2 linked regions of the Alkalihalophilus pseudofirmus genome follow. The protein of the gene in region 1 binds, or shares a complex with, the protein of each later gene. Links are inferred from orthologs where the notes say so. Each region holds a gene or a part of one and is shown on either strand. Other genes may lie near its edges.

Region 1 (15,046 bases):
CTTTTCTTGATCTATACTGAAAGGACGAACCTTAGCCGTACCATCTTCAAATACTGTATCCATATGAGCGACAATTAAGATATCAATGTGACTTGCATCTGGGTGTTGGATCACTAAATGATTGCCAACCTCAATATTAGGAACCACATTGACCTTAAATCCTAACTCCTTAAATTTTTGTCCGACAATCTCCCCGACTTTATCAACACCTGCTTTATTATTCGAACCACTATCAATATTAACAAGTTTCTCAAGTAATTGAAGCATCTCGCTTTCTTTTGAATGAACCTCGATCATGCTAACGTACCTTCTTTCTTCTCCTACACATTTACTTTCCTATTCTAGTATATGCTGTCTATTCCTTATATTTTCGTTGATGTGAGCCCTTTTATCAAGTGGGAAAGTGAAATAATAAGAAATCCATGTACACCTATACAAAAAAACAGGCCACAGCTTAATGGCTTTGACCTGTTTTATCATTCTATATTATTGAGCTCGGAACTCTTCATTTAATGATCGAGCTAAAAATGCTGCAAATTGTCCTCTGTCAATCGTATTTCGAGGAGCATAAGTAGTTGGGGTTACTCCTGACGTGACTCCAGCCTCGTATACATTCGTAATGTTATATTCAAAAATTCCTGATGCATCGGTGAAAGGGTGCGAACCAACAGCTTGTGGAAAATCAAATGCACGATCTAAGATAGCAGCCATTTCTCCTCGTGTTAATGTGCGCTCAGGATAAAAGTTGTCAGCTTTAACAAAAAAACCACTTTCAACAGCACTAGCAATACCGCTGTAAAAATAATGTGTTGTAGAAACATCTTTAAAGCCGGGGTTAGGAGCATTTGTAGAAGTACCTAATGCACGAGTAAGCATTGTCGCGGCTTGAGCGCGAGTTAACGGTGCAGTAGGATCGAACCTACCATGACCAACTCCACCTACAATATTATTATTGGCTAGATAATGTATTTCATCATAAGCATAATGAGTGACAGGTACATCACTAAACGTCACTGGCTCTTCCGGCTCAACAGGTGGAGCCGGCTCCACGCTTTCACCACTTAATGGATTAAGATTACCAGAAGTGATAAATCCTTCTGTTCCATCTGTTCTTTTGACGGGGTACCATACGAATTGGTTTGATAGAGAAACCTGATCATATGTAAAAGCACCTGTAATCGTTAATACTTCACCTGCTGGGAGAGTAGTAATCAAATTGTTTTGTGTGGACGGACTTGTTCTAAAATTGGCACGAGTATTCGTTTCTACTTTTTCTCCGATATCAAATAAGTACTTTGTTTTCGTTAAATTATCGAATGTAAAATGATGTACAGGAAACTCGATGTTGGCGTCACTAGTCGGATCATAGTTGAAATCTGATGGCTCAAAACTTAGTTGTTTAGTTGTTGTGCCTTGTTCAGAACGATTTATTAAAGAATATACTAATTCTTGATAAGCGGACTCGTTACGTTCACCGCTCGCCTGTCTGACTGGACTGTTCTGAGGCTTGATGCCGTTATAAGCCATTACTGCAAAATACCAGCTTTCAATTACATCGCGGTCGTTATCATTAATAACCGGAAGATTTCCGCGTGTGAACATTTCATCTAATACTTTTACACCCACTTCAATATTATAAAGGACATCCGTTTCCAAACGCTCTTGATCAAAATTTGCTTGGTTGGTTAATTGCATCATTCCTATTCCATTATCTGATGAGATATTTGGTGTACCGTCAGAATTGAATTGCACCCAGCTGCTTTCTCTTTCTGCTATCGCTTTTACAACTTCTGGCGGGATATTATAATCTAACGCCATTTCTGTTAGCAGGCAATTAGTCGTTTGAAAGGCAGGATTCACCCCAACAACTGCTTCATATTGACAACGTTCCGCCACCGTTTCAGCAGCTAATACTGAAGTTGGCAGATTCATAGAAAGTAGACCAATAAACCCAAATGTAAACAGGCCATTTTTCACTAACTTCTTCAAAAGATAACCTCCAATATGGTAGAAAATAGTTTAATAGATAGATATTACTAGTCTAACATAAAGGGGGACTAACGATCCAGGTTATAATCTTTATTGTCTCTTTAATTTTTCTATTTATTTCCTTATGCACTTCGATTACGATAAAAGAAGACTTACTTCCGAGGTGAGGATATGGACACCCTTTCGTTTCAGCTTTCTACCTATAGTATTGAATTTGCTAATCAACAATTGACTTTGCTTCCAAAAGAGTTTGATTTATTACATTTCTTGTATCGTCACCCGAACCAAGTCTTCAGCCGCGACAAGCTATTAGATGCGGTTTGGGGGGAGGGCACCCCAACAGACCGGACGGTGGATGATCATATTTACAGGGTAAGAAAAAAGCTTGGCACTCTTAAATCCGGGATTAAGATAAATACCTTCAGAGGACAAGGATATTGTTTAATTAAGGGCTCCTCTAATGAAAAAACGCTAAAAATAGAAGATCCTCAATTTGAAGAGATAAGCGAATCTTTATTATATACCTACCATTTGTACGGTAACGGTCAGGCTATCAAGTCATTATTAAATAATCCAGCATTCGGTATTGAGCCTCCTTCAAGCCTACGAATGCCGTTAGCGTTTATGGCTGGAGATTATCGCTCAATCATCTATGATTCATCCATTTCATTTAAAGAGAAATCTTTATTTTTATTATGGGTCAATCTCTTACTAGAAGGGGCAAAGCCTGCTTGTGAATACTTTAATCAAGTGTACACAAAGCAGCTTTTCACCCCTTTGCAGCAGCCTGAATTTGATACATTAAGCAGAATTCTATTTCTCTTACTTAGCCGGAATTTTGATAAAGCGCTTGAGGCAATAGTTTTTACAGAAGGAAAAATAACTTCGTCAAATGATGGCTTCTATCCATTTTTTAGAATAACAAAACTAATGTACGCGATATGCATGTCTGATCAAAGGGAAATAGACGAGGAAAAGGCATTGTTAAAAGTTTTCTTTACAGAAAAACCTTACCTTCGTGAAAAAGGGATCTTTCTCATTGTCACAGGCATTAAAGAATTAATTGAAACAAAAAAGAGATCTGGTCTAGCTTTGATTGAGGAAGGAATTGAAATTGTAGAACATTCTCAATTCAATTCACATATGGGCTTAGCCATTGCCATTATGAGATTTTTCCTTGAGAAGGAATGTACAGATGAAGCGCTTCAGCTTCTTGTAACAAACACTTCCACAGCATTTTTTGAACCACATCAAATAGAAAAACTTAAAAAAGAAATAAAATCTATATTTCATCGTCACCTCTGATATTCCTCTGACATACCTCCTCTATGATGAAACCATAAGGGAGGTATCTTACCATGTCTTTACAACCACTATTTAAAAATAGATTATTTATGAAAGTGTTCGCGTCTTATAGTATCTCAATGTTTGGCATTTACTTTGACCGTGTCGCCATCTTCTTATTGTTTGCTTATGTGTGGCAAGAGCGCCCAATCATGCTAGCATTTATTGCTGTCGCAATCGCCCTTCCTCAAGTGATTATTAGTCCTTTTGCCGGAGTATTTATAGAACATCGAAATAAGGTAAAAGTGATGCTTGCAGCAGATATCCTGACCGCTCTTTTTACCTTCTCACTATTATTTATCACAAATACATGGCTCTTTTTAACTGTTTTAATGCTACGTTCTACGATCGCAACCGTTCATTTCCCTGCTGAACAAGCCATCATCAAACATATTGTTCCAGAGGCCCTTGTGCTTCGTGCAGTAAGTTTAAACGGGATATCCGCCCAGGCTGCAAGAATTATAGGTCCGGTTATTGGAGCTACGCTTGCAGCTATCTACTCACCTCTTCTATGTCTGTTCATAAACGGGGTTTCACTGCTTTTTTCGAGTCTCATATTACTGAGTGCTGCTAAAGAAAAAACTGATTTCTCACATCCTCCAATAAGAGAGAAACAGCCATTTTGGGAGGACTTACAGGAAGGTTTGAGGATTATCCTACAAACAAACACTCTCTTAATCTGTTTTGGGTATTCTTTTTTAGGCTTTTTCGCTCTACAAATGGTTGATGTGCAATTCCCTGTTTTATTTAGATTGATCGCCCCAGAACATCCTGAGTTAATGGGCTGGATTATGTCATTTGTCGGTATCGGATCTATTTTTATTTATGGACTGATGTCTAAACAAAGAAAAATGCTTTACCCCGCTAAGTTACTAATGACAAGTTTTGCCTGTTTAGCGATTGTGTTTATTAGTGCGAGCTTTTTAACAAGCGGCTTTCCACTGTCAGTGCCTTTACTCATGTCTATTATTTTAGGAATCGGCGTTGGACTGCAAATGTTTGTCGCCCAAACTGTTATTCAAAAAGAAACAACGGGTGACACTATTGCACGTATTTCAAGCCTTTATCATGCGATTATCAATATAAGCATTCTAGTGGCGCCGTTGATAGGAGCAATTCTTGTTGAATTGTTTTCTATCTACACTGTATTAAAAGGGTCTGGAATCTTACTCTTATTAATTGGAAGCGCCCTGCTTCTTACTCACAAAAGAGAGAACCAGGAGCGTGTTGAAGTAACGAGACATCCTTCGATCTAAGAAAAAAATGCATCTCCTTGATCAGATAAGGAGATGCATTTTTTCCTAACATAGGATTTGATTATGACTTTGTATAAGTTCCTTGATGAAAGGACATTTTCCAGTTACCATTCTCTTTTTTCCATATAGAACTTCGTATTGTGTTACTTACCCTGTGCTCATCAAATACCCTATAAGTAGCAAGAATCACTTCGGGTGCCAGCTCCCTGATCTCAAAATCATAAATCTTCATGCTGACTACACCGACTCCTCCTTCTCCTAAGCAGTCATCTCTAACCCATACTTGTCCGGAGCTTGCAAATTCCAAAAAATCATCAGCTAAGAGTTCTTCTAATTGTTCAGGCGACGTTCTTGTGTGCGATTGAAGCAGCTTTTCTTCTAAAAGAAGAATAGTTTGTTTTAATGTTTGGATACTATTCATCTCACACCTCCGTCTATTTTATTACTTATCTTATTCGCCATTAAGGCCATGATTCCCTTGCAGGATAAGGAAATTCTCTTTATAGAAAAAGCATTTAATTTTCAATTAGAAAATTAAATGCTTCTCTTCGTTTATATTGAAATAATTTTCCGGCCTTTTTCAGCGAGCGCGTAGTAAATACCATGTTCTAATGTCTGAAAACAATCATAGTTAGATAAGTCGATATCTTCCTTTGTAATCGCAAGGCTTAATTCAGCTTTAATTCCTACTAGGATCGTTTTAGCTCCTATTAATGAAGTAGCTGATACAAGTTTCTCAATTAAATCAGCTGAGACAGAGGCAATATCTGAATCGAGTCCCGTGAAATCGAGAATTAAGAAGGTTGCTTTATGCTTAGGAAGATTGTGCAGCGTTTTCTCGATTAGTTCATCTGTACGCTCTTTATCATACATACCAAGCAGTGGTACGACTACTACCCCATCCATCACCGGAATCATCGGGGAAGATAACGTTCTGATAAGAGCCTTCAGTTCTTGTGTTTTATCTTCAACCATGGCCTCAAGCTGCATAATTTCTTGTTGTTCACGGCTTCGAATCAATTTATGTATATTTTCTGTAACGGTTATTTCAGAGGGGAAATACTCAACTACGGTTTCCTCTTTGCCCTCGACTTGGCTTTGAAGGATTCTATACCAAATATTTGTACCAAATAACCCAGTGAAGATCCCAGCATAATGAGCTGGAAGAAATCTGCCGCCTTTGATTTTTCCTTGGGCAATATTTATTTTGTATTCCCAATCATCTCTTAAACGAAGAATGACCCTTTTTTGATCTGTATCAAATAGATCAATTACTGCTTTTCCCCAGCCTGCAGAAGCATATGTACGCGTAAGAGTTTCAGCAAACTCTTTTTCGCTAACATGCAGCCTCTCAAAATAATCACCAACTACAGTCCCTTGCCTGTATCCAGTCGTTTCTAACACAACACTTGTGGCTTCTTCTCCTGACACCTCTTCAATCGTATCAAAAAACGTTTTCATTGCAGAAGAGATCCAAAAAAGTACAGCATCTTCCCCTTCAAAGAGAAATTGGCCCTTTTCTACATCCCACCCAAATTCTAAGCCGCTCACATTTACTTTTGGTGCTTCCATTTTTGTAACGTCCTCCTTCTCTTAAATTAAATTTCCAACCTTTTAACTTTATTATACATCACCTGAGAATAGACACTAGTCACATGTTGTGTAAAATGGTAGAATTCTAATTTATGAGTAATATATATAGCAGGAGGAAGCAATGAAAATAAATGTAATTTATATTCTTACGATTTCTGTTTTTCTTAGTATGGTGTTTTTTATTGATTCTAATGAATTTGATAAGCTGCTGCTTGATTGGATGAATCAGCTTATTCCTTCATCATTACAAGAGCCTATGTCTTTTCTAACTAAACTTGGTTCTGGAGAAGTAATGATTATACTTACCCTTGTCTTAATGGGGTTTTTATATTTTAAAAGAGAAAAACTTTATGCCCTCATGCTCGGAGTTATTGTTTTTGGCGGACTCTTTTTGAACCTAGGATTAAAGTTATTATTTCAGCGGGAGCGGCCTGGTGAGATTCGTTATTTAGAAGTGTTTGGGCAGTCTTTTGAGCTAGCTTCCTACAGCTTCCCAAGCGGCCATACGATGAGAACCTTTTTACTATTTGCTTTTATCATATATATTAGTTACCTCTTTATCACAAAACGTGCGATCCGTTTGATGAGTTATGCCATTGCTGTTTTCTGCATATCTGTTGTCGCATTGAGCAGAATGATCTTAGAAGCCCATTATCCGAGTGATATTATCGCGGCTATCAGCATTTCTATCCTATGGTTTATAATTTGTATACGAGTTGTTCCAGGCCTTGTCCGGAAATATACAAGAACCCAAGCTCCAAGTTAGAGCTTAGGTTCTTTTTTCGTCGAGTGATTTTGTGAAAATAATTCGGTCTTTACCAGGCCCATCATAATTTTCATAAATAGAAATACCATTTACTACCTTGGTGCCTGGTTTAATGGTAAATCCCATCCGTTTATGAAAAGCAATGGATCCTTTATTTACTGGTGAAGTAACGCAAAGTACGTTATCGCACCCAAGCTCTTTTATTTTTTCAAAGAAAGCCTCATACAGTATGCGTGCATGACCTTCTTTCCTCGCTTTCGGGTGAATCCCTACAAAATGGATATATCCTATATTAGGGTCAGTCTGGGAAGGAAATCCCACTAAAAACCCTATAATCTTATGTTTCTCTTCAATGACAAAGCTCGTTTCTTGAAAATGAATAAAGAATAAGCGTTGCAGCATATCACTCATCATACGGCCGCCCCACCATTCATCAATGACTGAAATGACCCGATCATAATCAGCTTCTGCTAAATGTCTTATGTTCATTTCATCCTCTCCAATCACGTTACTTACCATTTATTATACGCTTTGCATGGTTATCCAACTACCGGTGAGAACGTTTAAATCCAAATAAACCGAGCCTTTTATAAAGGAGGCTCGGTTATAGGTTGGTAGGGATAAGACTTTCCTTTTAATGCAGCTGTTACAACAGTACGATGAGAGTGAGTTTTTTCTTTTTTACTATAATAACCTGAACATGTGACAAGGTTGAGCTTTGATTTCCCACTACCATGAAAAATTGATTTCACAGGTGCTTCTGCTCTCTTATATGTCTCTACATCTTCCACTCGATATGTCAGTATATAATCATTCTCAGTGACAATATAAATATAGTCCCCTGTTTTTAACTCATGAAGGTGATAAAACACCGCTGGACCTACATAATCATCGAAATGACCTGCTAACACAGCATTTCCTGGTCCTCCTGGATTCACCCCGTCCTCATACCAGAATACTTTTTCTCCATCAGGCGGAATCTGCTCATAATTCCTTAAACCGAATGGCGCAATTTCAGCTTGAATATCCAATGCAGGAATTTTGATAACCTCTGGTTTAGATCCTGTTAAACTTTCTGCAGCATTTGATTGGGACGGCTGACATCCTAGCATGATAAGAATAAAAACTGAAAAAGATGTGAGCCAAATTTTCATCTTAGCGAATGTCTGATGCTCCGCCTAGTCCTGTCTTCGGCATGTCTTCTGGAGTTGGCATAGCATCTGTTAATAAAATCACATCAAATTCAGGCTCAGCATTTAAAAGCCCGGTTGCTACAGCTGTATAGATCATTCCTTCTTTCAACTCAAGATTAGTTAGTTCTTCAACGACATCAGCCGTCCCAGCTGCACGAATTTCAAGGTTATATTCTCCTGCCGGCAGCTCTAAATAGTCTGTCACTGCGGAAAAAGCTGCATTTGGGAATAAAATATCTCCTGTATCTGTTGCGATATCAACAGCTGGAGCATCAGGTGAAAAATGAGCCACACGGATCTTCGTATTGCCTTCTGATACTTCTTGCTCATCTAGCATCGTTGTTAAGCGAATAGACTCTAACTGACCGATTGCTGACACAGTATATGCTTCTCCTCCGCTTACAGCTAATTGTTCGCTAATGATTGCAGAAGTTGTATCACCTGCAGCATAGATCTCTACTTTATGAGAACCAGCAGGCAGCTGCAAGTAGTCACTAGCATCTTTAAATTCTATATTTTCTACTACAAGCTCCTCATTTACAAAAACATCTACTCCTGGAGCATCAGGTGTTGCATGGAGTACTCGAACCATTGCCATTTCCTCAGCAAAACCGGTTCCTGTTAAGGTTAGGAATAGCATAAAAAGCAATACTAAACTAAGTAATTTTTTCATCTAACTCATCTCCTTTTTTATAGGTGCATGCATATCTTTCCAATCGACAATCCTTACTATTCATAAAAGAAGAGTCTAAACGTATGAAAAAAGTGGTAAGGAACACTCCCATTAGACGGCTACTAAAACAATCACTATACTGAAGATGGAACATATCAAGAAAGGACGTAATGCAAAATGATGAAATTTATAGATAATAACAATATTACTAACCCGAGAATCAATTTAGCGATTGAAGAATATGCTTTAAAGAATTTAGATCCAGAACACTCCTATCTTTTGTTTTATGTAAATGAGCCTTCAATCATCATTGGTAAAAACCAAAATACGATAGAAGAAATCAATCTTGACTACGTAAAGGAAAAGGACATCCATGTGGTTCGCAGACTTTCTGGCGGAGGGGCTGTTTATCATGATTTAGGAAATCTAAACTTCAGCTTTATCACTAAAGATGACGGTGAATCTTTTCACAATTTTAAAAAGTTCACAGAGCCTGTTGTTTCTGCTTTAAAGAAGCTTGGAGTGGAGGCAGAACTTAGCGGCCGCAACGATATACATGTGGGTGAGCGTAAAATATCTGGAAATGCTCAATTTTCTACTAAAGGAAGAATGTTCAGCCACGGTACATTAATGCTTCACTCAGAAATTGAACATGTCGTTTCAGCGCTTAATGTAAAAGATGAAAAGATCCGTTCAAAAGGGATTAAATCAATACGCAGCAGGGTAGCAAACATTAATGAATTTCTAGATCAGCCATTAACAGTTGATCAGTTCAAAAAAGTATTATTACAGTATATCTTTGAAGCTGACGACGAAATCCCTGAGTATCATTTAACAGAAACAGATTGGGAAGAAATTAATCGCATTTCAGAATCTAGGTATAAAAATTGGGACTGGAATTACGGGAAATCTCCGGCCTTCGACTTAAAACGAACGAAGCGGTTTCCGATTGGCTCAATAGATGTTCGCTTGAATGTGCGTAAAGGTCGAATTGAAGCATGCAAAATATACGGAGATTTCTTTGGTGTGGGCGATGTAAGCGAGCTTGAATCTAAACTAATAGGCGTCAAGTATGACGGGGATGCATTGCGTGAAGCATTAAACGGTGTAGATATTAAACCTTACTTTGGCAGCCTTGATAAAGAAGAATTTATTGCTTTTATTTACTAAGATTCATATTCCCTAGGAAATGAAGTCTGATTTAATTTAATCAAAAAAAGGGCGGTTCACATCAAGTGAACCGCTAACAATGGGGAGAGTAGAGAGAACATGTTGGAAGCTAGGTCAATGACCTTTCCTGAATTCATCTTACCTCACATTTCATTAAAATACAGAGTTCTTGTCATATCATCTAACAGATTTTTTAGCATTATTTCGCTCTAAATAATTGATTCTTTGATTCATCAATATCTGAGAATCGACCCCTTAACTTGAAGCATGTAATCCTAACTTTTTCAGCAATTGAATCGCTTCTTCTGTTTCATCTGTATTTAAACCAGATAAGATATGTGCAATTCGTTCCTTATGCACATGAAAACGTTCATCCATCCATTGCTTCCCTTCATCTGTTAATGTCGCATACGTAATACGGCGATCTTTCGGACATGGACGCCTTAGTAACAGTTGTTTTTTTTCGAGTTTATCTACTACATAAGTGATACTTCCACTTGAAATAAGTATCTTTTCACCAATCTTTTGAAGCGGCTGATCGCCTTTATGGTAAAGCAATTCTATTACGGCAAACTCAGTTGGATTCAAACCGTAACTTCGAATATCCTTTTCAACCTCTGTCATCACAGCACTATGAGCTCGAGATAAGACCACAAATAACTTCAACGAAAGATCATCATTTGCTTTAGTCATAGTTAATCCCCTTTATCTTAATTTTAAGATATGTACTAAGTGTACAAGACCCCCCTCTTCTTTGCAACAATCAATCGTAGATGCTCATATGCTATACTATAGTTAAAAAAGCGTATAGGATAACCATAATTATGTGTGTGAAAGGAAGGATCTCTTTGCCGGATATCTCAACTATTATTTCAACGATTAAAGACCGCCAACCAGGTGTACTTGGACAACAGACTGCTAAACATTCCGCTATTCTTCTGCCTCTTGTTGAAGTAGATGGAGAACTTTCTGTATTATTTGAAGTTCGATCCGAGCATTTAAGGAGTCAACCTGGTGAGATTTGCTTTCCTGGCGGCCGAATTGATCAAAGTGATAACAGCGCTGAAGCTGCTGCGATTAGAGAGCTAAGCGAGGAATTAGGAATTCCAGAAAATCAGGTGGAATTAATTGCTCCACTAGATTATTTAGTTACCCCTTTCCGAGGAGTCATCTACCCCTTTGTAGGTAAAATTAACGATATAACTCAATTGAACCCTAACAAGGATGAGGTGGCTTCTACATTTACAGCACCGCTTAGTTACTTGTATGAGACAAAGCCAAAAATGTATGAAATGGGGATCACGTTTGAACCTGCAGATAATTTCCCCTTTCACCTCATTCCAAACAAGAGAACTTATAACGGCCGTACCCAATCGGTCCAGGAACTATTTTATTTTTATGATGCGTACGTAATTTGGGGACTAACCGCCAGAGTCCTTAATCACTTCTTAACCTTAACAAAGCCAACATGACAGATCATGTTGGCTTCCTACTTGTTTATGAATCTTTCGGCAACCGTAATATAAAGAAGAAACTAGTCACAGCTAATATAAAAATGGTCGTAAAAACAATCCCTAGACTGTTTGTTAAGCCTATCTGCAGTGCCTCTAGCTCTACTGAACGTAATTCTTCCCTCTGACCTGCCTCGAGCAAGTGATTGACAGCATCAATGGTCGGCTCAAATGATAGATACTCTTGACTGTTTTTAAGCTCGTTTTCAAGACGTCTATTCAAAAGACCTCCTAAAAAAGCAACTCCTACAGCTCCTCCAAGAAGCCTCATAAACATATTCATAGATGTCGCTTCTCCTCGGACATTCCAGTCAACTGATGATTGAATCGACACTATAAAAGTCGTTGTAGAAAAACCCATTCCAACTCCAATAACAAAGGAACCTGCTCCAGCCCATAGCGGATGGTTAATAACAGGCAGCAGCATATAGAATAACCCGCCTGTTACTAATGCACATCCACCAATCAAAGCTGTCGTACGGAAGCCTTTTTTGAGCATCATTTTTCCAGCAATAGTAGATGAGATCGGCCACCCAATCGATATCGCTGTCAACGCAAGTCCAGCAATAATTGGAGGCTGATTCATGACACCTTGCACATAGGTAGGTAAAAAGGTTGAAACAGCCAGCAAGATCGCTCCTGCAGAAAAAGAGGCAATATTTGCGTTGCGAATGTGCTGATTCTCCCATAAAGACAACGTCATCATTGGATTAGCCTCTCTGCGTTCCACTTTGATGAACAAGACAAGACAAATAAATGAGCAAGCAAGTAAGCTCATTACCAGAGGTGAAGTGAATCCCCACACATTTCCTTGTATTAAGACGAGCATAAAAGGTGTAATGGCCAAAAGTAAAAGAAGTGCTCCCTTATAATCAATGGATTGCCTATTCTTTTTCATCGATTCAGCGGACTTAATATCCTCATGTAAGAAAAGAGTTACCCCAATTAATGCAATGATTCCAAAAGGGATGTTGACCCAAAAAATCCAAGCCCAATGTAGATATTCAATAAATACAGCACCGAGTACAGGACCCATAATCGCAGATATCCCCCATACACTCGCTAAGTACCCTTGGATATTCGCACGTTCTTCTTTCGTGTACATATCGCCCACAATCGTTGTAGCTATTGGCTGCACAGCCCCTGCGCCCAGCCCTTGAATAAACCTGCTGATAATTAACATTTCCATCGTTGCAGAAAAGCCGCATAGGATCGATCCGATTAAAAATATAGATATCCCAATAGCAAAAATAATTTTCCGTCCATACATATCAGAAAGTTTTCCATATACAGGGATCATTACTACCTGCATTAATAGGTAGGATGAAAAGACCCAGCTGAATAATGAAAAACCTCCTAGATCAGCAACAATTTGAGGCATCGCTGTAGCAACAATTGTCGCTTCCACAGCCGCCATAAACATGGCCAAAATAACTGCTGTTAACACAATTGGACGCTTTGTTTTACGCTTACTCACATAAATTTACCCCTTTTATTTATCCTGTTTTAATTTTCTCAATATTTTGTCTTTACATTCAGTCAAACATGATGTAATTTTAGTATAGATTGACAAGGAAGTGAATATTTAATTAGTGGCCAGGGGGTGACGTACATATAATTTGAACAAATGCTCAGCTGTCAATTTAACTGAGCGAGCGTTCAGTCTTATTTCGATTGAAAGCGTTATCAATTATACGAAAAGAGGTGTCAGTATGAGTGCTTACAAAAAAGAAGTTTGGTTTACGATTATCATGTCAGCCCTTTTTCTAGTGTCTGGTCATATGGGTTTAATCTTCTCTCTTTTCCCTGTTGATGGAATGTTATTTGGGTTTCCGATTATGTACATCGTTCCCATACTGGTCGGTTGGTTTGGCGTACTCATTCTAACGATCATCGCTGGTAAAATGGGAAATCACATTGACCAAGCAATTGAAGATGAAAATGCTCAAAATCAATCTGCTCAATCATCTGAGAAGGGAGCTAGCTAAATGGAAGATCAACTATGGCAATTATCGAATCCCGTTATTGGTATTATTTTTGTAGTCGCTACATTCGCTTTATTCTACATCGTAGGCTGGGTTTCAAACCGTGCGAGTAAATCTGTAGAAGATTTATATGCCGCTGGCGGCGGTGTTGGTCCAATTACAAATGGACTAGCGATGGCTTCGACCTACATGAGTCTTGCTACATTCCTTGGTGTTACTGGTCTTATCTTAAATTTGCAAGCCCCATTTATCTTACTGTGGATTCAAATGATTTTAGCTATTCCTTTAATTACAATTATCTATGGTACGAGTCTACGTCGTATGGGCGCATTCTCACCAACTCACTTCGTACGGGAGCGTTACGGGGTTAGTGCATCTATTATTGCGGCTCTATTTATGATTTTAGTATCTATCATGTATGCACTTGGTCAAATGATCGGTATCGCCGTAACATTTGAAACGCTGCTTGGTATCCCGTATATGACAGGCCTTATTATCGGCGGTCTATTAATTGTTGGGTATGTAACAATTGGCGGTATGTCTGGTGCGACAAATAACGCAGCGATCCAAATGGTCATCATTGCGTTAATGTTTATCGTTCCTCTTGGAGCGATCATGAAAGTAATGGGCGGAACTGGCTGGTATTTCCCTCCGCTTCTATATGCGGATATGGTACCTGCTATGCTTGAGGCTATGCCTACATTCTTTGATTATCAGTATTCTTCTAAATGGTACTTTGCTTTGATTCCGGCATTTACAATTGGAGCTCTTGGGCTTCCTCACTTAGCAATGCGTATTTATACGGCATCAAGTCTTAAAAGTGCTCGTCAAGCGATGGTATGGTTTGCGCTTGTACTAGGTCTTGTTTTCTCTGCAACTTATGCAATGGGATTTGCAGGTGTATTCTTTACACAAACAGAAGGTGTTGCAATCTCTCAAGCTGATGCAGATAAATTAACCATTATCTTAAACTTAGTGTACAACCCAGAGTGGGTAACTGCTCTAGTTATTGCTGGTGCAATCAGCGCCGGTCTATCAACTTTAAGTGGAAACCTCCTTGCAATTGGTGCTCTTATTTCACAAGATATCGTAACGACGCTAAAGCCAAATTTAACAAACAGTATGAAAGTAAAGCTTGGTTACTTCTCGATTGCTGGGGGCGGGGTTGCAAGTGTCCTGCTTGCTATTAATCCTCCTGACTTTCTAGTAGTAAGTATTTTATGGGCTTTCGGTTTAGCCGGTGTAACAAATGCTCCGTTAATTTTGATGGGTGTATGGTGGAAGGAAGCAAACCGCTTTGGCGCCATAGCTGCATCAGTAGTAGCAGGTGGTCTATACGTTGTTGTTTCACCTTTCGTCTTCCCATCTATTGTAATCAGTGGTCATGGATTAACAGATGGTATGGGGATTTCTGGTGCTATGCTGGCCGTACCATTAAGCTTCTTGATTCTTATTGTTGTTTCATACATTACAAACCGCATGCCTTCACTGCAATCAAAACTTTCTACAGCTGAAGATCATAAGCTGGTAGAGCGCATCCATGGCTGGACAGACGTTAACCCAGCA
Region 2 (15,146 bases), 2.5 Mb from region 1 along the record:
TTGCTGTTGTTGTTGCTGTTGATTCATATGAGATTCCTCCTAATTAACTTAATGCTAATTAACTGATGCTAAAGCTTACTGCATTGGAATAGTTGATTGAGCTTGAGTCGGCTGCAAATGCGTTAAAATTTTCTCATAGTGCTGCTGATGCATCATACCAGCTTTCTCAAGTGCTTGCTTAATCTCTTGGTCCTGACATTGCTCAGCAAAAAAATGGGCTTTTTTTGCGGCAAGTAAATTCCACGAAAGCATATCATTTAAATATAGAGAGTCTTTTGTTGTAATCACTTGCGGCGGTTCAGGATACTGCATTTGCCCCGTTTGTGATTGAGACATGTTTCCTTGTTGCATAGCTTGCTGTTGTGGTGTTGGTTGTTGTTGCATAAGGAAAACCTCCTTTTTATCATAGAACATCTTACGTACCAAGCTTTTTGATACAGCTTTAGTGTTAGGGAACAGGGCGAGATATATGCTATGAACAACTAGGGCAGTTTACAAAACAATGGAAATACGAGGGGTAGAGAAGTAAATGAAAAGGCATTAAACAAACATTTAATTAATAATATTTGATCAAACAATAAGAAAGATGATAATTTTCAGAATTATGTATTGCAACTGAACGACAATTCATTTATTATAAAGATAGAAGTTACGACAAATTGCTCGTTGCCTTTTTTTTGAGGAAATAATGAATGAGTATTCATTCGGTAGGTTTCCTGCATATGAAATCAACAGCAATCATATATAAGGTAAGGCTTGGACAAATCATTTATCCTAATGGATCAATCAGAACTAACGATTAAGGGGGAGAACAATGGGTAGACAAATTAAAAAAGCAGCTGTCATTGGATCGGGAGTTATGGGCTCTGGAATTGCTGCTCACCTTGCAAATATCGGAATCCCATCATTATTATTAGACATTGTTCCAAGAGAGTTAACACCACAAGAGGAAGCAAAGGGCTTAACGCTTGAGAGCAAAGCCGTTCGTAATCGTATCAGTACAGAGTCAATTAAGCGTCTGGCTAAACAAAAACCAGCTCCGCTTGCAACTAAATCACTTGCTACATACATTGAGCCAGGGAACTTAGAAGATGACCTAGCGCGTCTTAGCGAAGTTGATTGGATTATTGAAGTAGTCGTTGAAAACTTAGATATTAAACGTCAGTTATTTGAAAAAGTGGATGCGGTTCGTACACCTGGTACAATCGTCACTTCTAATACATCCGGAATCTCCATTGAAGCAATGGCAGAAGGCCGTTCAGAAGATTTCCAAGCACATTTCCTTGGAACGCACTTCTTTAACCCGCCGCGCTACTTAAAGCTATTAGAAGTGATTCCAACAGAGAAAACAAATCCAGACGTACTGTCATTTGTGAAAGCGTTTGCTGAAGATACACTTGGTAAAGGCGTGGTTGAGTGTAAAGATACACCTAACTTTATCGCAAACCGTATCGGAACTTACGGACTTTTAGTAACAGCTAATGAAATGCTTAAAGGGGAGTACTCTGTTGGAGAGATTGACTCTGTAACAGGACCTTTAATCGGCCGTCCGAAGAGTGCGACGTTCCGTACATTAGATGTCGTTGGACTAGATACATTCTTACACGTTGCTAAAAATGTGTATGACGAAGTGGAGGGTGCGGAAAAAGACGTATTTGACCCGCCTGCATTTATGAAGGAAATGGCTGAAAAAGGCATGCTCGGAAGCAAGAGTGGCCAAGGCTTCTTTGTACAAAAGCGTACGGAGAAGGGGAAAGAAATTTTAGAACTTAATCCAGTAACGCTTGAATACCAAGAGCGTAAAAAGCTTCGTGCAGCCTCTGTAGAACAAGCAAAACAAGCGAAAAAGCCTGGTGATAAATTAAAAGTGCTTGCTTATGCAGATGATCGTGCAGGACAGTTGATCTGGAACTTAGTGAAGCCAACCTTATTATACTCTGCTGAAAAAGCATATGAGATTGCAAATGACATTAAAGCTGTTGATGAAGCAATGCGCTGGGGCTTCGGCTGGGAGCTTGGTCCATTTGAAATGTGGGATGCGATCGGTGTGGCCAAGTCTGTTGAACGTATGGAAGCAGAAGGCGAAACGGTTCCTGGCTGGGTAAAGGAAATGCTTGAGACAGGAAACGAAACATTCTATAAAGGATCAAGCTACTTCCACCAGGGTGAATATAAGGGGGTGGAATCAAACCCTAAAAACATCCATCTGAAATCATTAAAGCCAGACAATGTGGTAATGAAAAACAGCGGTGCATCACTTATTGATATCGGTGATGATGTAGCATTGCTTGAATTCCACTCACCGAACAATTCCATCGGCCTTGATGTGATTCAAATGGTTAATAAGTCTATTGAAGAAGTAGAAAAGAACTTTAAAGGGCTTGTGATCAGCAACCAAGGAAAGAACTTCTGTGTCGGTGCGAACTTAATGATGATCTTAATGGAAGCACAAGATGATAATTTCTTTGAGATTGATTTAGTTATCCGTCAGTTCCAGCAAGCGATGGCCAATGTACGTTATTCAGCAAAGCCTGTTGTCACAGGACCGTTTGGAATGACGCTTGGCGGCGGAGCAGAGATCTGCCTGCCTTCTGCAAGCATTCAAGCAGCTCATGAAACGTATATGGGACTTGTTGAAGTCGGCGTCGGCCTCATTCCTGGCGGCGGAGGAAACAAAGAATTGTACCTTCGCAACCTTGAAAGCCTGCCGCAAGGAGCACAAATTGACCTTCAAGCAATCGCAAATAAAACATTTGAAACGATTGCGATGGCAAAAGTGGCAACATCGGCTCATGAAGCGCGTGAAAATGGCTTCTTAAGTGAACGCGACGGGGTTGTAATGAATGGGGAACACGTCATTCACCGTGCGAAACAGCAAGTCATTCACTTAGAAGAGTCTGGCTATCGTCCGCCAGAGCGTAAGAAGATTCCTGTAGTTGGTGAAACAGGCTATGCGACACTGTTGCTTGGAGCAAAAACAATGAAGTTTGGCGGCATGATTTCTGATCACGACTTAAAGATTGCCGAGAAGCTTGCATTCGTCTTAGCGGGCGGCCGCGTCCCTAAAGGAACACTTGTGGATGAGCAATACTTGCTTGATTTAGAGCGTGAGGCGTTCTTGAGTCTTGTTGGTGAGCCGAAATCACAACAACGTATGCAATACATGCTGACAAAAGGAAAGCCGTTACGTAACTAATTCAAACAGGTAGGAGGGATACGATAATGAGAGAAGCAGTAATCGTTGCTGGCGCTCGTACGCCAGTCGGAAAAGCAAAGCGTGGAACTTTAGCAAATGTGAGACCAGATGATCTTGGTGCTCTTACGATAAAAGAAACATTAAGACGTGCAGAAGGATTTGATCCAGCACAAATAGATGATGTGATTATTGGCTGCTCAATGCCAGAAGCTGAGCAAGGAATGAACGTCGCAAGAAGCATCTCTGCTCTTGCGGGACTTCCTAACACAGTACCAGCTATTACGATAAACCGTTACTGTTCATCAGGTTTGCAAAGTATTGCTTACGGGGCTGAGCGCATTATGCTGGGCCACTCAAAAGCGATCATTGCAGGCGGTGCAGAATCAATGAGTATGATCCCAATGGGCGGGCATGTCATTGCTCCTAACCCTACGCTTGTTGAAGAACAGCCTGAGTATTACATGGGCATGGGATATACCGCAGAAGAAGTAGCGAATCGTTTTGGCATCAGCCGCGAAGATCAGGATGCTTTCGCTGTAGAGAGTCATAAGCGAGCAGCGGCTGCGATTGAAGCGAATCGCTTTGCTGATGAAATTGTACCAGTCGATGTTACGCTTCGTGCAGTTGGACCTGACAATAAATTAAAAGAGAAAAAGGTTGTATTTGATACAGATGAAGGTGTTCGTCTTGATACAACGCTTGAAGGCCTTGCGAAACTTCGTCCGGCTTTCCATCCAAAAGGGTCTGTAACAGCTGGGAACTCGTCACAAATGAGTGATGGCGCAGCGTCGGTTCTTCTTATGGACCGTGAAGAAGCAGAAGCAAGCGGTTTACAGCCGCTGCTTAAGTTTAGAAGTTTTGCTGTTGCAGGTGTTGCTCCTGAAATTATGGGGATTGGCCCGGTAGAAGCGATTCCTAAAGCTCTTAAACTAGCAGGTTTAGACATTTCTGATATTGGATTATTTGAATTAAATGAAGCATTCGCATCTCAATCACTTCAAGTTATTCGTCATTTAGAGCTTGATACAAATAAGGTGAATGTCAACGGAGGAGCCATTGCTCTTGGCCATCCGCTTGGATGCTCTGGTACAAAGCTGATGCTGTCATTGATGCATGAAATGAAGCGCCGCGGCGAGCAGTTTGGTGTTGTAACGATGTGTATTGGCGGCGGTATGGGTGCTGCTGGTGTGTTTGAATTAATTGGTTAATTAATAGGTGACAATTATTAGATCACATATATTAAGGGAGGAATTATGATGAGTAACACAGCAGAACGTGTCGTAAAAGGCGGGAGCTTCTTAGTAGAGGATATTGAGGCAGATAAGGTCTTTACTCCAGAGGACTTTACAGATGAGCAGATTATGATCGGCCGTACAACGGAAGAGTTTGCGGTGAAAGAAGTCGTACCTCATCTTGAAAAGATCGAAAACCACGAATTTGAGCACACAGTAAGGCTTTTAAAGCAAGCTGGTGAGATCGGACTTCTTGGTGCTGATGTACCTGAAGAATACGGCGGTTTAGGACTTGATAAGATCAGTTCATCTCTAATCTCTGAGAAATTTGTTCGCGGCGGTGCATTTGGATTAAGCCACGGCGCACACGTTGGAATCGGGTCACTTCCAATCGTATTTTTTGGAAATCACGAGCAAAAATCAAAGTACCTTCCTGGCCTGGCAAGCGGTGAAACCATTGCTGCTTATGCACTAACAGAGCCAAGCTCAGGTTCTGATGCTCTAGGTGCGAAAACAACTGCTGTTCTAAACGAAGCAGGAACGCACTATGTATTAAATGGGGAAAAACAATGGATTACAAACTCTGCCTTTGCTGATGTCTTCGTTGTTTATGCAAAAATCGACGGTGAGCAGTTCACAGCATTTATCGTAGAAAAAGACTACGAAGGCGTTTCAACTGGTCCAGAAGAAAAGAAAATGGGGATCAAAGGATCTTCTACTAGAACACTCATCCTAGAAGATGCACTAGTTCCAAAAGAAAACGTACTTGGTGAGATCGGCAAGGGCCATGTCATTGCCTTCAATATCCTAAACGTTGGTCGTTACAAGCTTGGAGTAGGCTGTGTAGGAAGCTCAAAGCGTGCGTTAGAGCTTGCAGCTAAATATGCAAACGAGCGTAAGCAATTTAAAACACCAATTGGGAAATTCACTTTAATCCAAGAAAAGCTAGCAAACATGGCAACAGCAACATATGCTGCTGAAAGCTCCATCTATCGTACGGGCGGATTATTTGAAGAACGTCTTGGCGGACTATCTGATGAAGAGCAAAAAGACGGCCGTGCCGTTGCTAATGCAATTGCTGAATATGCGATTGAGTGTTCTTTAAATAAAGTATCAGGTTCTGAAACGCTTGATTATGTAGCCGATGAGGCTGTTCAAATCCACGGCGGTTACGGCTTCATGGCTGAATACGAAGTAGAGCGCATTTATCGTGATTCTCGTATTAACCGTATCTTTGAAGGTACAAATGAAATTAACCGTCTTCTTGTACCAGGTACGATCATGCGTAAAGCTATGAAAGGCGAGCTTCCTCTTCTTCAAAAAGCAACAGCGCTTCAAGAAGAGTTAATGATGATGATGCCGCAAGAAATCGGTGACTCGCCTCTTGAACAAGAGAAATACTTGCTTGGCATGGCTAAGAAAATCTTCTTAATGGTAGCTGGTACCGGAGCTCAGAAGTATCAACAAAAGCTTCAGCACGAGCAAGAGCTTCTTTCAAATGTGGCTGATATCGTAAGCGAAGTCTTCTCTATGGAGTCTGTGATCTTACGTACAGAAAAGCAAATGAATAAGTCTGGCGAAGAAAAAGCAGCTCAAAAGCTTCGCATGACACAAGTGTATTGCCAAGAAGCATTCAACCGCATTGAAGCTCATGCGAAAGAATCATTAGTAACTATGGAAAGCGGAGATACTCTTCGTACGATGCTTTCCATCCTGCGCAAATTAACGCGCCACACGCCAATTAATGTAGTAAGCATTAAGCGTGAAATTGCAGCGGAAGTTCTTAAAGAAGAACGCTACGTTGTTTAATAGTTACGACTGTTAGTCCAATTACGTTAACCAATTTTGGGGCTTAACCGCCCCAAAAATTATATAACTCCTTTCTTATGAAGCATTCTCCTCTCTAGTACAAAAAAGCCCTGGAAGCGGGCTTTTTTGTCGTTAGTGCGGGAAGTGCTCGGACCAGAGTGGAAAGAGCGGAGGCCCAGGCAGATGGAGACACGATGCAGACCGGCGGATCGATGCAGACCGGCGCAATTATGACGAAGGTAGATACAATTGTTCTTCAGAATGACGCAATCAGTACCTGAACCGGCGCAATAAAGAGCAACTGACGCAATACACCGCTGCACCGACGCATATATCACTCTGAGCAGCGCTATAAACGCTCAGACCAGCGCAAATCAACGCCGCACCGACGCAATTGCCGCCGTGAGCTTTCAGTACTTGCCCCCATGCGGTACTATCAGCCCCCTCTAAACTTCCAGAATCGTTTCGGCTCATTCGTAGCATCCTATAATCAAATTTAACAACAAGGGAAGGGATTACGATGAAAAAGCAGCCGAAGATTGAGTATACAGGACCATTAACTGGAGTAGAGGAGTTTGCGACGGATCTAACAGAAGATACAACTCAAGCAGCCATTCAGCAAATGTGGGAAAGTGATATAGATGATCATGAGCGTAACAGTTGTAGAAATAGAAAAAATAAGCAATAATGACGTAAAGTATCCAAGCAGGAGAGGAGTTTTTTTATGTTAGTAACGTTTTATCATTATCCGAAATGCGGGACATGCCGTAAAGCGAAGAAGTGGCTCGAAGAAAATGGAGTTGAATTAAACGAAGTACATATTGTTGAATCACCTCCTTCTAAAGAAGAGCTTGAATCCTTTTATAAAAAAAGCGGCCTAGAGCTCAAGAAATTTTTTAACACAAGCGGTCAAAAATATCGTGAGCTTGGCTTAAAAGATAAGCTGGCAGATATGAGTGATGAGGAGAAACTTGAGCTGCTTGCTTCTGATGGCATGCTGATTAAGCGCCCGATTACAACGGACGGCAATCTTGTCACGGTAGGCTTTAAAGAAGAGCAATTTGAGCAAACATGGAAATAATCCTATACAAAATCACGTTGATCATGACACATTAAGACAAAATCTTTCGACTAAGCATTTAGTTTATATGGCAAAAAAGGTATAATAGAGTGAGTATGTACCAAATTGATGGAGGGATTATCACATGAGTGCAAATGTACCAAAGGAATTAAAGTATTCAGAAGAGCATGAGTGGGTGAAAGTTGAAGACGATAAAGTACGTATCGGAATTACAGACTTCGCTCAATCAGAACTAGGAGATATCGTTTTCGTTGAGCTTCCTGAAGTTGGAGACGACATCGAAGCAAACGAGCCTTTCGGTAGTGTAGAATCAGTTAAGACTGTTTCTGAACTATATGCACCAATTAGCGGGAAAGTCGTTGAAATCAACGAAGAGCTTGATGATTCCCCTGAATTTGTAAACGAATCACCGTATGAAAAAGCATGGATGATCGTTGTTGAGCTTAAGGATTCAAATGAAGTGGACAAGCTGATGAACGATTCTGAGTATGCAGAAATGATCAGCGAAGATTAATCATTTTAGAGAAGGAGGAACCTGCCTCCTTCTCTTTCTTTTTCCTCGAGTAGAACACACCGTGCGGCATACACTATAGCTACACCATACATTTGGAGGGGAAGCGGTATGGATTTAGTAAAAGTGGATGTGACAAGCAAGGTAAAAGGAAAGTATGAAAACGGCCATATGAACCTGTATGTGGATGATGCTCGCATCGGACAAGTAACGGAAACAGAAGCGGGCTTGCAGCATATTATGAGTGCTGGATATATATTTGAAGAGGATAAAGTATATAGATATGAACAGACCGACCCTAACCAAGTGACTTCCTATGTAGACAGCTGTGAAGAGGGCTGGTGTTAGAAGAACTGGTGTTAGATGATGTAAGCTTTTCGTCTGAAAACTTTGACGAAAGGCTTTTTATTTTGGGTGAAATCGACTATTATATTTAGGGGATCGAAATAATGAAAAGGTGATGGTCGATATGGCGCGTCTTATGGGAGACTGGTCAAGGCAGCTTAAATCATATAATCGAAATGTGCGTTTGTTTCTTTTAGCCTCTGTCCTAGCTAATATTGGGATGGGGATTTTTATGGTCATTTATAATTATTATATACGTGAGTTAGGCTATGTTGATCAAGTCAACGGCAGAGTCATTGCGATGCAGGCTATGGCTAGTGCGATTGCACTTTTGCCTGCTGGCTTGTTGAGTGATAAGATCGGCCGAAAAAAAGTCATCTTGTTTGGAGCCGTTTTTGCAGCCGTCAGTCTTTTACTAAGAGGGGTGCTGACAGCTGAAACACTTCTATTAGCAACTGCTTTTATGACAGGACTTTTTATGGCGTTTATCCAAGTATCTTCTATTCCACTCCTTGCGGAAAATTCATCTGAAAAAGAACGGGTGCACCTGTTCAGCTTTAACTTTGCTCTTATTATGGTAGCAAACGTAATCGGAAACACATTAGGCGGGACGATGTCTGATTTATTTCATAATGTATTTGGCCTCGCCATGTTAACAAGTGTACGAATCACCTTGTTGTTTGGGGCAGCATTATTTTTTATAGCGTTAATTCCAATTTTAAAGATTCGTGAGGAACAAAAAGTCCGCAAAGAGAAAACAGGAGCAAGCTCTCTAGGGAAGTTATTTACGACACATCGTTCCAGTCTGAAAGTGATCGGACTTTTCGCTGTAGCTAACTTATTGATTGGCTTTGGATCTGGTCTCGTTATCCCTTACCTGAATCTCTATTTTACCGACCGCTTTGATGTAAGTTATTCGGTTGTCGGTATTATTCTCTCTTTAGGCCAGGCAATGACGGCGATTGCGCTAATGATCGGTCCAAGTGTCGTGCGAAGAGTGGGTGAAGTAAAAGCGGTGGTCATTTTGCAGCTGTCCTCCTTGCCGTTTCTTCTATTAACTGCCTACACAGAAATATTGTGGGTTGCTGTTATAGGTTTCTTATTTAGGCAGGCATTAATGAATGCAGGGAATCCAATCCAGATGGCATTGATGATGCGGAAGGTAGATGACTCGATGAAAGGTCTTGCTAACTCAGTGGGCCAGATGGTGTTCCAGCTTGGCTGGGCGGTAATGGGTCCTGTTTCAACTACCCTTGTAATGATTCATGGTTCCTACTACGGGTATGCGTATGTATTCACGATCACAGCAAGCCTTTATCTCATCGGTTCGGTCTACTTTTTTCTAGTATTTAGGGAGAAAAAAGCAACGGAAATATCTTCTTCAAATGTTTCGGCATAAAATCGTTGACAGCTAAAAAACCCGCGTGCTATGATGCATTCATGTAAAAGCGAACGACAACAACTTTATATCTCTTATCGCGAGAGGTGGAGGGACTGGCCCGATGAAACCCAGCAACCACTAAGTCATATGTTGACCTAGAAGGTGCTAATTCCTGCAAAGCATGAGCTTTGGTAGATGAGAGAAGGGATAATGAATTTACGCCTTTCTGTTCATCATAAACAGAAGGGCTTTTTTATTGTGTATGAGTTTGTCGTACGTTAGAGTTAGGAGATCCTCATCCTTTCATGCTTTACTAAATAACTTCAGTAAAGCTTATAACGTGGTTTGGGATTTATAGAGAAAGTAGGGAGTAATTAATGATTTCACTTCGATCGATTCGTAAACGATTTGAAACGAAGAATGGCACCGTTCATGCCGTCGATGGCGTTGATTTAAATATCGGCGAGGGGGAGATATTCGGTGTGATTGGATATAGCGGCGCAGGTAAAAGTACGTTAATTCGTATGTTAAATATGCTTGAGCGTCCAACAGAAGGAGAGGTTGTTGTAGCTGGCAAAAAGCTTTCAGCACTCTCAACAAAAGAATTAAGAAAAGCCCGTCAAGAAATCGGGATGATTTTCCAGCATTTTAATTTGCTTTGGTCGCGTACGGTGCGAGATAATATCGCGTTTCCTCTTGAAATTGCAGGTGTGCCAAAAGCCAAACGTGAACAACGGGTGAATGAGTTAATTGAGCTAGTAGGGCTTAAAGGACGCGGAGACAGCTATCCATCGCAATTGAGCGGCGGACAAAAACAGCGTGTCGGTATTGCACGTGCGCTTGCTAACAATCCTAAGGTGCTGTTATGTGATGAAGCAACATCCGCACTAGATCCTAAGACGACAGATTCGATTTTGGACTTGCTCGTTGATATTAATCAAAAGTTAGGCTTAACGATCGTGCTGATCACACATGAAATGCACGTCATTCGTAAAATTTGTCATCAAGTGGCTGTGATGGAAGCCGGTAAAGTAGTTGAGCAGGGACCGGTGCTAGAAGTATTCCGTAAGCCAAAAGAAGAGATGACGAAGGAATTTGTTAAGCAAATTACAGAGCCTGAAGAAACGACAGATGCGATTAAGCAATTACTCGCAGATCACCCTGAAGGTAAAATTGTTCAGTTAACCTTCGTCGGTGAAGAGGCGGAAAGCCCATTAATTACGCAGCTGATTCGCTCATTTGATATTGAAGTAAATATTGTGCAAGGAAAGATCACGAAGATCCAAGAAGGGTCATACGGGACGTTATTTGTTGCTTTACATGGAGAGACTGATGAAGTCGAGCGCGCGATTGCCTTTATCCGCAGCAAGAAAGTGGAAGTGGAGGTGATCACGTATGAATGATCAATTTTTAGCTGATGTGAAATGGGACCGCTTATGGGATGCGACGATTGAAACGCTCTATATGACGTCTATTTCTGTCTTTGCTACATTTGTACTTGGCCTCATTTTAGGATTAGTTCTTTATCTGACAGCCAAAGGGAATCTATGGGAGAATTATCTTGTTAACGTGGTGGCAAGCTTTATCGTTAATATTTTTAGATCAATCCCATTTATCATATTAATTGTTTTATTAATTCCATTTACAAGGGCCCTGACAGGTTCGATGCTTGGGGCAAATGCAGCGCTTCCTGCATTAATCATTGGAGCTGCCCCGTTCTATGCGCGTATGGTGGAGATTGCCCTGCGTGAGATCGATAAAGGGGTTATTGAAGCGTCACAATCAATGGGAGCGAGCAACTGGACAATCATTCGGAAAGTTTTAATTCCTGAATCCTTGCCAGCACTTATTTCTGGAATCACCGTTACAGCGATTGCACTTGTCAGCTATACAGCGATGGCAGGGGTCATTGGTGCAGGCGGTCTGGGCCATTTCGCGTACCTAGAAGGATTCCAGCGCAATAACAGCGAGATTACTTTGGTAGCAACAATCGCAATTCTATTGGTCGTTTTTGTGATCCAGTGGATTGGTGATTATTTTACAAATAAAACAGATAAACGGTAGGGGGAAAAGAGAGATGAAAAAGTTTTTAAGCGTAGTAGCAGCTGCAGCATTGTCTGTATCATTAGTGGCATGCGGCGGTGCAGAGGAAGAAACAACAGATAACGAAGCTGGTGAGGGTGCTGAAGGTGAAACAACGACATTAACAGTCGGTGCTTCTGCTGTACCGCATGCAGAAATCCTTGAAGCAGCACAGGAATTGCTTGCTGAAGAAGGCATTGACCTTCAAGTCCAAGTTTTCCAAGATTACATCTTGCCAAACCAAGCGTTACGTGATGGCGACATCGATGTGAACTATTTCCAAACGCCTGGTTATTTAGCAATGCAAATTGATGAGAACGACTATGACTTTGTCAGCGTTGGTGCAGTCCATGCAGAACCAATCGGTGTGTACTCTAAAGAATATTCAAGCCTTGATGAGCTTCCTGAAGGCGCCTCAATTATTATGAGTGATTCAATCAGTGACCACGGCCGTATTCTGCCGATCTTTGAGCGTGCAGGCTTAATTGAGCTAGATGTTGAAGAAGGTCAATTAGCAACAATCGATGATATTTCATCTAATCCGAAGAACTTACAATTTGGTTCAACTCAAGTAGAAGCTCGTATGCTTGCTCCTTCATTTGAAAGCGGCGAGGGTGATGCTGTTGTCATCAACACAAACTACGCTCTTGAGGGCGGAGTAGATATTGAGCAATACGGAATTGCATTTGAAGAAGAAGATGTACTTCAACCTAACCTGATCGTTGTTCGTGCAGAAGATGAAGAGCGTCCAGAAGTACAAAAGCTTTTAGAAGTTCTTCAATCTGAAGAGATCCAAAACTTCATCAACGAAGAGTATGATGGAGCTGTTATTCCTTTAACTGAAGAATAAGATGAAAAACAGATAAAGAGCGCCTAAATGGCGTTCTTTTTTTGTATAAATGAATTCCTGAAATCGAATACTACCTTTGAAGTGGATTCAACTTTAGGAGGGATGAATGATGGAACAGCAGCAACAGCAGAACCAAAGTGCAGTTGAGATGGCACTACTTGAATATAAAGAAGGGTTAGGACACTTCACAGAGAAGATGCCTGATATTGCTAAGAAATATAATGCGTTCACAGAAGCATGTTTTGCAAAAGGCAAGCTTTCTCAAAAAGAAAAGCAAATGATCGCACTTGGTATTAGTGTATTTTCACAAGATGAGTATTGTATTATTTATCATACAAAAGGATGCCTCGACCAAGGCTGTACTGAAGATGAAATTTTAGAAGCAGTGGGCGTTACAGCAGCATTCGGCGGCGGGGCAGCGATGAGCCAGGCTGTCACTCTTGTCCAAGAAGCAATGACCGACCTTAGCGGCAAAGGCAGTCAGATGCAGCAGTAAATTTTTCAAATATTGGGTCAAGTCGAAAAACGGTGGAAATAAGAGTTATCGTGTTGGTAAGTTTTCTGACAATGGCATAGGTGATCTGATAACCTGTAAAGGAACCTCAGCCTCTTTTTTGCGCTTTGGTCAATTAAAGCGTTCATGTTAAGATACATGTATCAAAAGAGAAGGGATTGATTCATTATCCAGTCATTAGACGCTGCGTATACGAGTGATATGGAAAAGGCAATGCATTCTGCACATGGAGTAGGTTATGAGGAATACAACCGAAGCCTCGATAAAAGAATGGAAATTGAGAGAGCTCGTGATAAAGAATACAAACGCTGCAATGAAATGGTAAGGGAATTCAATCAACACCATCTATAAGTTCTGTTAGGATAGAATAAAATGACATAAGGGAGTGGCCCATAACTGGCGCCGCTCCCTTTGTGTATGAACCAATCTATATTATAATGAAGAATGTTGCGTGAAACGCAATTGTACATACTAGTCTCGTTACCTTGAACTTATGTTGGATTTGTTATAAGATTGTAATGAGAATAGATTGAGAATAATTCGATTTAATCATCGAAATCACACTGCTTGTTATAAGCAAGATAAATTGGAGGTCATAAAGATGTCAGCACCATTCTTAAAAATCGAGAACTTACACGTTTCAATTGAAGGAAAGGAAATTCTTAAAGACTTCAGTATTGAAATTAACGGTGGAGAAATCCACGCAATCATGGGACCAAATGGTACAGGTAAATCAACTTTAGCTTCTGCAATCATGGGTCATCCGAAATATGAAATCACAAGCGGTTCTGTAACAATGAACGGTGAAGATGTGCTTGAAATGGATGTAGACGAGCGTGCACAAGCAGGTCTATTCCTAGCGATGCAATATCCATCTGAGATCAGCGGAATTACAAACGCGGACTTCTTACGTTCTGCTATTAATGCAGGCCGCGAAGAAGGTGATGAGATTTCTCTAATGAAATTCATCCGTAAATTAGATGAGAAAATGGATCTTCTTGAAATGGATCAACAGTTTGCACAGCGTTACTTAAATGAAGGATTCTCTGGCGGTGAGAAGAAGCGTAACGAGATTCTTCAATTAATGATGCTTGAGCCTAAGCTTGCAATCCTTGATGAGATCGATTCAGGTCTAGATATCGATGCACTTAAAGTCGTATCAAAAGGTGTTAATGCAATGCGTGGTTCTGAGTTTGGATGTCTAATCATCACTCACTACCAACGTCTTCTTGACTACATCAAGCCTGATAAAGTACACGTTATGATGCAAGGCCGTATCGTGAAATCTGGTGGTTCTGAATTAGCTGAACGTCTTGAGGCAGAAGGTTACGACTGGATTAAAGAAGAACTTGGCATTGAAGACGAGCGCGTAAACCAAGAAGCTTAAGTCAGTCTAGTTTTATCTGCAGTGCATGATAAGCACAGCAAGAAAAGAAGCAAATGAGCGAATCAACAGTAAAGGGTGGGTATGTATGTCAATCGAGACAAAAGTAACGTTCGACAAAGAACAGATTCAAGCATTCTCGGATGGACGCAATGAGCCGGCATGGCTTAAAGACATCCGTTTAAAAGGAGCAGAGCTATTCGATACGCTTGAGCTCCCTAAACCTGATAAAACAAAAATCGATAAATGGAACTTCACAGCAGCTAACTACAATCTTGCTGAAGTAAAAGCAGCGGACAATGTAGCAGCACTTGCTGAAGGAATCCGTAACCTGGTTGGCGATGAAGATAAAGTAGATAACCTTCTAGCACAGCAAGACGGTTCTACGGTTTATACGAAGGTCTCAAAAGAGCTGACAGATAAAGGCGTTATTTTCACAGATCTTGCTACTGCAGTAGAAAAGCATGAAGATCTAGTGAAGAAATATCTTTTCGGTGAAGCTGTTCAAATGGATGAAAACCGTCTAACAGCTCTTCACGCTGCATTATTAAACGGCGGTACGTTCATCTATGTGCCTCGTAATGTAGATGTAGAAGTACCGCTTCAAGCTGTATATGCATTTGGTGCAAAGGATGCTGGTTTATACAACCACGTCATCGTCGTAGCAGAAGAGAATAGTTCAGTAACATACGTTGAAAACTATGTTTCGTTATCAGAAGATGAGGCGGTAGCTAATATTGTGGCAGAGGTTTATGCAGCAC

The links.
Region 2: the proteins of lplA (region 1) and gcvH are in contact, whole or in part, in a crystal structure (PDB 3A7A), measured with the Escherichia coli proteins. The link is inferred for Alkalihalophilus pseudofirmus from one-to-one orthologs.

Annotation. Positions count from the first base shown.
Region 1 is NZ_CP117835.1:1,002,784-1,017,829, reverse strand. The notes cover bases 8,112-10,989. They hold lplA (lipoate--protein ligase), read left to right. Parts: upstream 8,112-8,994; coding sequence 8,995-9,984; downstream 9,985-10,989. Other genes in these bases: PQ478_RS05130 (NUDIX hydrolase), read left to right, coding at 10,833-10,989; PQ478_RS05135 (MarR family winged helix-turn-helix transcriptional regulator), read right to left, coding at 10,240-10,677; PQ478_RS05145 (DUF4397 domain-containing protein), read right to left, coding at 8,112-8,814. Outside these bases: PQ478_RS05190 (M20 family metallopeptidase), read right to left, coding at 1-297; PQ478_RS05185 (S-layer homology domain-containing protein), read right to left, coding at 487-1,989; PQ478_RS05180 (winged helix-turn-helix domain-containing protein), read left to right, coding at 2,161-3,294; PQ478_RS05175 (MFS transporter), read left to right, coding at 3,348-4,589; PQ478_RS05170 (nuclear transport factor 2 family protein), read right to left, coding at 4,651-5,010; PQ478_RS05165 (STAS domain-containing protein), read right to left, coding at 5,142-6,161; PQ478_RS05160 (phosphatase PAP2 family protein), read left to right, coding at 6,304-6,948; PQ478_RS05155 (GNAT family N-acetyltransferase), read right to left, coding at 6,952-7,437; PQ478_RS05150 (class F sortase), read right to left, coding at 7,536-8,102; more of PQ478_RS05145, read right to left, coding at 8,104-8,111; more of PQ478_RS05130, read left to right, coding at 10,990-11,456; PQ478_RS05125 (MDR family MFS transporter), read right to left, coding at 11,482-12,972; PQ478_RS05120 (hypothetical protein), read left to right, coding at 13,208-13,483; PQ478_RS05115 (sodium:solute symporter family transporter), read left to right, coding at 13,484-15,046. UniProt on the Escherichia coli protein: Catalyzes both the ATP-dependent activation of exogenously supplied lipoate to lipoyl-AMP and the transfer of the activated lipoyl onto the lipoyl domains of lipoate-dependent enzymes.
Region 2 is NZ_CP117835.1:3,486,715-3,501,860, reverse strand. The notes cover bases 6,160-9,137. They hold gcvH (glycine cleavage system protein GcvH), read left to right. Parts: upstream 6,160-7,442; coding sequence 7,443-7,832; downstream 7,833-9,137. Other genes in these bases: PQ478_RS18460 (MFS transporter), read left to right, coding at 8,299-9,137; PQ478_RS18465 (YusG family protein), read left to right, coding at 7,941-8,177; PQ478_RS18475 (arsenate reductase family protein), read left to right, coding at 6,962-7,318; PQ478_RS18480 (hypothetical protein), read left to right, coding at 6,758-6,925; PQ478_RS18485 (acyl-CoA dehydrogenase FadE), read left to right, coding at 6,160-6,237. Outside these bases: PQ478_RS18505 (spore coat protein), read right to left, coding at 1-27; PQ478_RS18500 (hypothetical protein), read right to left, coding at 76-384; PQ478_RS18495 (3-hydroxyacyl-CoA dehydrogenase/enoyl-CoA hydratase family protein), read left to right, coding at 815-3,196; PQ478_RS18490 (acetyl-CoA C-acetyltransferase), read left to right, coding at 3,223-4,404; more of PQ478_RS18485, read left to right, coding at 4,453-6,159; more of PQ478_RS18460, read left to right, coding at 9,138-9,573; PQ478_RS18455 (methionine ABC transporter ATP-binding protein), read left to right, coding at 9,933-10,958; PQ478_RS18450 (methionine ABC transporter permease), read left to right, coding at 10,951-11,619; PQ478_RS18445 (MetQ/NlpA family ABC transporter substrate-binding protein), read left to right, coding at 11,633-12,487; PQ478_RS18440 (carboxymuconolactone decarboxylase family protein), read left to right, coding at 12,597-12,983; PQ478_RS22010 (YuzK family famiily protein), read left to right, coding at 13,203-13,352; Fe-S cluster assembly ATPase SufC, read left to right, coding at 13,603-14,388; Fe-S cluster assembly protein SufD, read left to right, coding at 14,474-15,146. UniProt on the Escherichia coli protein: The glycine cleavage system catalyzes the degradation of glycine. The H protein shuttles the methylamine group of glycine from the P protein to the T protein.